DNA from 2 places in the Cytobacillus sp. Hz8 genome. Region 2 is predicted to be linked to the other one. Evidence: riboswitches for the same ligand, from Rfam matches in the RefSeq annotation. Region 2 holds a riboswitch; the other holds the start of a gene.
The links. Region 2 has a riboswitch for glycine ahead of gcvT (glycine cleavage system aminomethyltransferase GcvT). Riboswitches for the same ligand answer to the same signal wherever they lie in the genome.
Positions count from the first base shown of each region.

Region 1 (4,436 bases), on a different contig from region 2:
ATAGCGAATTCAGAAAAAATGATTCCGCGATAAGGTACTTTGGAATGATCTTTCAAAAATAATGGTGCATGACCTTTATCAGTTAAGGAGCGAATCATTCTGCCTAATCCGAAAATGGATGATAATATTGCAGAAAAAATCGCAGAGATTAAGATAATATTCATGACGGTCCCTGCCCAGTCGATTCCCCAGCGATAAAGGGAGGCTACCATCGGGCTGACATTTTCATTGAGGATCGCTGTTGGAATAAGCGGGAGCAGTGCTGCGGCATATAAGATATATAATCCAACCAAGGAAAAAACGGTACAAGGTCTTACTGGTGTTGTATTTTGGATGTGATAGATTGTCTTTCTTGTTAACATAATCTGCATTGTAAGGTTTTTAGAAAAACAAAACGGCCAATTTCATAATTGTAAATCGCTTTGTTCTATACAAAAATAGCAGAAGTTCAACTATTAAAGTGAACTTCCGCTATTTGCATTAGATAGATTAACTTTTTGTTCTGTTTGGATTCGGTACGACAATTTTCACGTTTCTTTTATAAAAATAGAAAATAAATAAAAGAACAAACCATATAGGTGTTAATAATAAAGCCATTCGAGTTGCCTCAGCTACTAGCATGATGATTAAAATAAAAGCAAATAAGGCAAGCACCACATAGTTGATAAACGGTGTCAATGGTGCTTTAAAGCTGGATTTCTTTCGTAAATCTGGACGTTTTTTCATATAAATGATATGAGAGATTAGGATAATGCCCCATACCCAAATGAAACAGATCGCACTAATGGTAGTAACAATTCCAAAGGCTTGCTCGGGAATGAGTTTGCTTAGTAAAGCACCTACTGAAAGAACTACTGCGGATGTCAACAACGCGTTGCTAGGAACATGATTTTTATTTAATTTAGCAAAACTTGGGAGTCCCTCATTATTGCTGCTTAAATTATATAAAATGCGGCTCGTTGAAAATAATCCGCTATTACAAGCTGAAGCGGCTGAGGTTAGGACGACAAAATTTATGACTCCAGCAGCCACAGGTATTCCGACTAGCTTAAAGACCTGTACAAAGGGACTGCTAGACGCATTCAAATGATCCCAAGGATTAATACATAAAATAATGAATAAAGCTCCTACATAGAAAAATAAGATTCTAAGCGGAATTTTGTTGATTGCAGATGGAATGTTTTTCTTTGGGTCTGCAGTCTCTGCAGCGGACACTCCAACTAGCTCCACTCCCACAAATGCGAAAACCACCATTTGGAATGATAATAAAAAGCCAGAGACTCCATGTGGAAATAGACCTCCATCCTTCCAAAGATTATGAACCGCTACCGTTCCGGTATTCGTTTGGAATCCCATGATAAGTAGAATAATACCAATCGTTATCAAACATAGAATTGTAATGACTTTAATAATAGCGAACCAAAATTCTAATTCCCCAAAAAGCTTAACGGTTAATAAATTTAATCCTAATAGAATGATAATCCCTACAATCGCAGGAATCCATTGCGGAATATCAAACCAATATCGTACATAAACACCGACGGCAATTATATCAGCCATCGCTGTCATTATCCAGCAAAACCAGTAGGTCCACCCTGTAATAAAGCCTGCCCAAGGTCCAATATATTCTGCTGCAAAATCGGTAAAAGATTGGTAACCTGCATTCGATAAAAGTAATTCTCCTAATGCTCTCATCACAAAAAAGACGGCAATTCCGATTATTAAGTAAGCGAAGATTATAGACGGTCCTGCCAATTGAATGGCTTTTCCAGAGCCTAAAAATAATCCTGTTCCGATTGTTCCACCAATGGCGATTAGCTGGACATGGCGATTCTTTAAATCTCTTTTTAATTTGTGCTCAGTCACGTTTGTCTCCCCCATATGTTTTTATTAGGTATTTCTAAAGTCTATGGATGTTTAACACCTATGCCGAATTTAAAAAATACCCACAGAGATAAAGCAGGATTCTTTTTCCAGCCATATGTCTTATTTCAAAATGATTCAGCATGAAATCTCCCCATTATAATTGTGTTATAAAATTTCCCATCAGAAAGAAGTTTATCCATTTTTAAGATACCTTCGATTTCAAAGCCATTTTTTTGGTAAAGTTTAATGGCTTTTTCATTGGTTTCTAATACTTTTAAAGCCATTTTTTTGATTTGGCTGGAATCTGCCCAGGCAATAGACTCAAGTAATAGTTGGGTACCAATTTTGTAACCCCAATATTCCTTTAAGACACATACTCCAAATTCCACCTGATGAGTCAATCTTTTTAAATTATTTCCTTCACACCTTGAATAGCCAATGATACGGTCTTCAGTTTGGGAAATTAGGAAGAGATTCCTTGGACTCTGGGAATCCGCTTGAATCAATTGTTCAAAGCTAGTAGGATCCAATACGTCCTCCCCACTTTCCCTGTCCAAATTTTCTGTTTCCCCATCTATCTTTACACGCAGATGAGCTAATTCTTCTGCATCTACAGGACTTGCCGATCGAATGGAATAGTACAAAGAATTAACACAAAATTCCTTTTCTCGAATAATCATAATAATCTCCTATTCTATTAGGATAAAATAGCCTAGTTTGTAATTTTCCTTTATAAAACAAAAAGAGATTGGAGTTCTTCTCCAATCTCAAATGAACGTTAGAATAAACAAATAAAAGTTGATTACTCTTCTGTCCTTTTGCCTGAGATTATGAACCCTTCGGCGTCGCCATTGTGCGATCTCTCCAGAAATTGCTCCTGCTATAGTGGCCCCATAGCGATCATTGCAGTGTATGATGGAAGTGTTGATAAGAGAAAATACTTGCTTTCTCTCATTTTTAGTTTCTTTCAATATATTATTGTAAGATAATTTAAAATTTTATCAGTATTTATGTAATCGGTCAAGCTTATTTTTAGAGTTTGCCATTAATTTTGCGCGAATATAATGGATATTTTTTCATTTAATATTTAGTTTTGGAGATTTTGACCATGGAAAGGGATTATGTGTCTGGAATGAAGAAGATGAAGAAATTTAAAGGACTAATATAAGAAATATAAAGCAAACAATTTTAATCCTCGCATAAATTGAACATCTGAAGTTCATTCTAATAACGTGAATGAATTTGAGATGTAAAGGAGTAATGATATGAATAATGCCCAATCACCCATGCCTTCTCCCCCTGAGGCGATTACAACAAAGGATCTTTTATATTTAAAGGATGTGCTTTCTTGGGAGTTGTTAGCAGCGAAGAAATTTCATTTTCTTGCGACACAGGTGAGCAATGGAGAAATTCAGCAAGCCCTTGACCAAGCAGGTAGAATGCATCAAGATCATTATCAAAGAATTTTGTCTCATTTACAGGTGGATAATCAATCCGCTATGACAAGCATGCAAAATCAAAATCAGAATATGCCACATTAAGGTTGAGGTGAGAAGAATGCAAAATCAACAAGGAATGCAAAGCAATCAAATTGCAAATCCACAAACAGGTCAATTACCACAGGTTAAAAATCAGCAAATGAATGATCGGGATTTTTTAAACGATGGATTAAGCACATGTAAATATATTACGGATAGCTTAAATATTGCCGTTCGTGAAGCAAGTCATCAGCAGCTTTATACGGAAGTCCTTCAGATTCTACAGGAAACTCATAATAGCACTCGTGAATTGTTCAATCTTATGTTTAAAGAAGGCTGGTACAAGTTAGAAGCGGCAGATCAACAGAAGATTGATCAGGCTTATCAGCAGTTTAGTAATTATTCCACGCAATTTCCATATTAGCAAGAACAACTGCCCCCAAAGGTTTACACATGTAAAGCATTGGGGGCAGTTGTTTTTCATTGTTGTTCCCATTTCGTGACTTCTTCTCTTACGATTGGGGCAACTTCTTTTCCCAACAGCTCAATGGCTCGCATTACATCCTTATGAGGCATCGTACCCACTGGAACGTGGAGCATAAAGCGGGTAATTCCGACATCCTTCCTTAGATGAATCATTTTCTTAGCTACGGTCATAGGATCTCCCACATATAAGGCTCCCTTAAAACTTCGAGCAGCATCAAAGGTTTCGCGTGTGTAGGGTCCCCATCCCCGTTCGCGTCCTAATTTTTGCATCGCTTGTTGTGTTGAAGGGAAAAACTTCTCTGCAGCCATTTCATTACTTTCTGCAATGAATCCATGGGAATGAGAAGCAACGGGTAATTTCGATATATCATGTCCTGCACGAGCTGCCACTTTTTTATAAAGCCGTACAAGAGGTTCGAATTGCAGTGGACTGCCACCGATGATGGCAAGTACTAGAGGTAAACCAAGTTGTCCTGCACGAGCAACAGATTCCGGGGTTCCTCCACTTCCAATCCAAACAGGTAATGGGTTTTGAACAGGTCGTGGATAGATCCCGAGTTGATGAATGGAGGGACGATGTTTCCCTTTCCATGTCACCTTTTCAGA
Region 1 covers NZ_JBHKFI010000010.1:92,323-96,758, forward strand. The annotation lists gene ACE38V_RS13665 (amino acid permease) at 1-362, opposite strand, end outside; gene ACE38V_RS13670 (amino acid permease) at 490-1,866, opposite strand; gene ACE38V_RS13675 (GNAT family N-acetyltransferase) at 1,992-2,546, opposite strand; glycine riboswitch at 2,667-2,744, opposite strand; gene ACE38V_RS13680 (ferritin-like domain-containing protein) at 3,132-3,407, shown strand; gene ACE38V_RS13685 (spore coat protein) at 3,424-3,768, shown strand; gene ACE38V_RS13690 (LLM class flavin-dependent oxidoreductase) at 3,825-4,436, opposite strand, start outside.
Region 1: linked by a shared signal. The riboswitch ahead of ACE38V_RS13675 (GNAT family N-acetyltransferase) and the one ahead of gcvT (glycine cleavage system aminomethyltransferase GcvT) in region 2 are both predicted to bind glycine.

Region 2 (4,436 bases):
GATCATACATCAGTTCAAGAGCCCCTTGAACGGAAGATTCTTCCTGTAATGGATGTAGATGGGCAAAGCCATTAAGCCGTGCAACATTTTCATTCAATTTCGGATTATACTTCATCGTACATGAGCCAAGTGGATAAAAACCCGAATCCACTCCATGATTACGTTTCGACAATGCCGTATAATGGCGCATGATATCAAGCTCTGACACTTCCGGCAATTCAGCATCCTCCTGACGTAAATATTCACTAGGGATGAACTCCTCCATGTTCACTTCAGGAACATCCATTTCAGGTAAACTATAGCCAATACGTCCTTCTTTACTTAGTTCAAAAATCAATGGTTGATCTTGCTTATGCATGTATATCCCTCAATTCTTTTACAAAAGTATCGATTTCACCTTTTGTTCTTAATTCCGTAACGGCAATGAGCATATGGTTTATAAGCTCTTGATAATCCCGTCCGAGATCATAACCTCCTATAATGCCCTTAGCTAATAATTTTTGATTGATCTCTTGTATCGGTTTGTTCAGCTTCACTACAAATTCATTGAAACAAGGCCCCTCAAAAGCCATATCAAAGCCTGCATTTTTTAAAGCGGTTTTCGCATAATTTGCTTTTTGAAAATTGCTATACGCAACCTCTTTAACCCCTTGTTTTCCAAGTGCTGTCATCGCAACTGAAGCAGCAAGGGCATTCAAAGCCTGATTAGAACAAATATTAGATGTTGCCTTATCTCGACGTATATGCTGTTCACGAGCTTGAAGGGTCAAAACAAAGCCTCTCTGACCTTCATCATCTGTTGTCTGTCCGACTAATCTGCCAGGAACCTTCCGCATAAGCTTCTGTGTCACGGCAAAATAACCACAATGAGGGCCGCCAAAGGCAGTTGGGATTCCAAATGGCTGTGCATCCCCAACTACAATATCAGCCCCCCATTTTCCAGGAGGTGTTAATAATCCCAGAGATAACGGATTACTTGAAACGACAAACATGGATTTGTGAGCATGAATAATTTCCTCTAGTTCCTTCAGCGGTTCAATTCTTCCGAGAAAATTCGGATATTGCACCATAACAGCCGCCACATCATCATCCATTAGTTCTTTAAGGGCAGAAAGATTCGTGATTCCATCAATTTGAGGAATTTCAACAATTTCGATTTTTTGTCCTTTGGCGTAGGTTTTGACTACTTCTCGTGATTCTGGATGAACAAGACTGGAAATAAGCACTTTTTTGCGTTTGGTCTGACCTGCACTAAGCATTCCCGCTTCTGCTAAAGCAGTTCCGCCATCATACATGGAAGAATTCGCTACATCCATACCAGTCAATTCACAAATCATCGTTTGAAATTCGAAAATCGCCTGCAACTCCCCTTGTGATATCTCAGGTTGATAAGGAGTATAGGCAGTATAAAACTCTGAACGAGATAGGACATGATCAACAATAACCGGAATATAATGATCATATACGCCTGCTCCCAAGAACGAGACGTTTGCTTTTAAATCGGCATTTTTCTGTGCAATGGCTGTTAATTCTTTTAATAAAGCAGATTCAGATAACGCACTTTTTATTTTATATTTTCCTTTGAATTTCACACTGTCAGGAATATCATTAAACAATTCATCAATGGACGATACTCCAATTGCTTGGAGCATTTCTTTTTTGTTTGTCTCCGTTACTGGTAAATAACGATGTATCATAGGACTAATCTCCCCTCGATTCTTAATCATTTTCTTTTATAAAATGGTGTTGAAACTACCTTTGCTTTTAAGTGCTTGCCGCGAACTTCGACATCTACTTCATTTCCTAAATCGGCATAAAGGGTTTTTATCAGAGCCAAGCCGATATTTTTCTTTAAAGTAGGTGATTGCGTTCCTGTAGTGACCTCACCAATTAATTCATTACCAAAATAAACGGGATATCCGTGTCTTGGAATGCCGCGATCAATCATTTCAATTCCAACAATCTTCCGCTCCAACCCCTTTTCTTTTTGCTTCTTTAATGCTTCTTTCCCGATAAAATCAGCATCCTTATTCAATTTGACAGCAAATCCAATTCCGGCCTCTAGCGGAGTAATTGTCTGACTCAATTCTTGTCCGTATAGTGCCAAAGTTGCTTCAAATCGCAGCGTGTCCCTTGCTCCTAGTCCACAAGGCAACACACCTAAATCCTTCCCATCCTCTAAAATTTTCTTCCATATTGAAATGGCTTCCGTTGCCTCACAGTAAATTTCAAAACCGTCTTCACCCGTATAACCAGTTCTAGAAATAAGCACCTTTTTTCCAATCATATTTACCTCATGACAAAATGTAAATCCGCTAATTTCTTTTAAATCCATCCCATGAACAAGTGGTTGTAAAATACTTTCTGCCAATGGTCCTTGTAAGGCAAGTTGAGCAATTTTTTCAGATATATTTATTAGTTCTACCTCCCCCTCAACATGTGAGGCTAACCATGTAAAATCCTTTTCAATATTGGCGGCATTGACGACTAAGAGATAATGCGCTTCTTCCATTTGATAAACGAGGAGATCATCAACTGTTCCACCCGTCTCATAGCACATTGCCGTATATTGAGCCCCGCCATTTTGAAGCTTTGATAGATCATTCGTCATCATTTTTTGCAAGAAGTTTAGACTATCAGGGCCTTTTACCGTGATTTCTCCCATATGAGATACATCAAACAATCCAGCTGCATTCCTGACAGCATGATGTTCTTCTTTAATACTTGAAAATTGGACAGGAAGCTCCCATCCTCCAAAATCAATTGTTTTCCCACCATACGTTTTATAAACGTCATACAATGGTGTTCTTCTTAGCTCTGACATAAACATCCCCCTTATAAATTCACTTGACGGCACAAAAAAGGACAGAAAACCCCCTCAATTTCTTTGAGAAGATCTCTGTCCTGTCACCTGAAAGTTTACCTAATGGCTTTCCCCTTTGGTGGTTTCAACTAATTGAAACGCTCTCCAGAGTCGCGTCAAATAAGTGTTCTTTTGCCTGAGAGATTCACAAAACCTTGTTTGCTCCTTCGGCGCTACAAATGTAGTCTCTCCCCTTATTCTCATCCGCATCAATAATATTTTCCAAATGGGTCATACTAATACAGCATACCGCAAAAAAATTAACAAATCTGACAAATTTCTAACTTCATCCTACCATCTAGACCCTAAATGAGCAATAAAAATTAAAACAATTCCTATCTAGATTTATTTTTAATTAACTATTTATTCAGTAGAAAACCTAGTGAGGCGATTTAAACTAATAAACTCCATACTTCTTATGAACAAAAGGAGCTGCATTCTATAATGACAGTGGAAATGATATTTGATTCCTCTTGGCAGGATGGTTTATTAAAAAGGATTGATGATGATGGACCATGGGGAAACTGGGAATTATATAAATTAGCAGTTGAAGTGGAAAAACATACAATTATTGAAGATTTTGAAGGGCTCACTGCTCCAAAGCATCTATCCCATTTAACTCCCCTTCCCCATCAGCTTGAAGTGGCAAAACAAGTTATCGAAAATATGAATGGAAAAGCTATCTTGGCAGATGAGGTTGGGTTAGGTAAAACGATTGAAGCAGGACTCATTTTAAAGGAGTATATGATTCGCGGTCTTGTTAAAAAGGTATTAATCTTAGTACCTGCTTCCCTCGTCACACAGTGGGCATATGAGTTAAACTCCAAATTCTATATTCCTGCAATAGCGCAAAGAAAAAGTTATGTTTGGGAGCAATGTGATGTTGTCGTATCTTCCATCGACACAGCCAAGCGAAGCCCCCATCGCGACATCATTCACCAGCAGAATTATGACTTAATTATTATTGATGAAGCTCACAAACTTAAAAATAACAAAACCAAAAACTATGAATTTGTCCAAAACCTAAAGAAGAAGTTCTGCCTATTATTAACTGCTACCCCCATTCAAAATCGCATAGAAGAGATTTTTAATTTAGTATCCCTTCTAAAACCAGGACATTTAGGGAATGAGTCCGCCTTTTATGAAAAATATAAAAAGGATTCACGCTCAATCAATGATGATGAACATTTAAAAGAACTCGTTAATAAGGTCATGATACGGAATCGAAGAAATGACACCGGAATTGAATGGACAAAACGGGAGGTTAAAACCATCCCAATTGAATTTTCTCAGGAAGAAAGAGATTTATATGAATCCATTTTAGAACTTAAAGGAGAAGATCAATGGGTAACCTCCAGCCAATTTTCTGTCATGACGCTGCAAAGAGAAGCCTGTAGTAGCAGAGAAGCAGTCTTTTATACCTTAAAAAATATGCTAAACCGACAAGAATCCCCAAACAAACGATTTGAAGAGCAAATCCAGCATTTAATAACAAAGGTGGAGGCTGTAAAAATAAATTCAAAGGCAGAAAAGGCACTGGAATTAATTCAAAATATCCAAGATAAAGTAATCA
Region 2 covers NZ_JBHKFI010000002.1:69,041-73,476, reverse strand. The annotation lists gene gcvPB (aminomethyl-transferring glycine dehydrogenase subunit GcvPB) at 1-358, opposite strand, end outside; gene gcvPA (aminomethyl-transferring glycine dehydrogenase subunit GcvPA) at 351-1,697, opposite strand; gene gcvT (glycine cleavage system aminomethyltransferase GcvT) at 1,724-2,824, opposite strand; glycine riboswitch at 2,978-3,067, opposite strand; gene ACE38V_RS03340 (DEAD/DEAH box helicase) at 3,308-4,436, shown strand, end outside.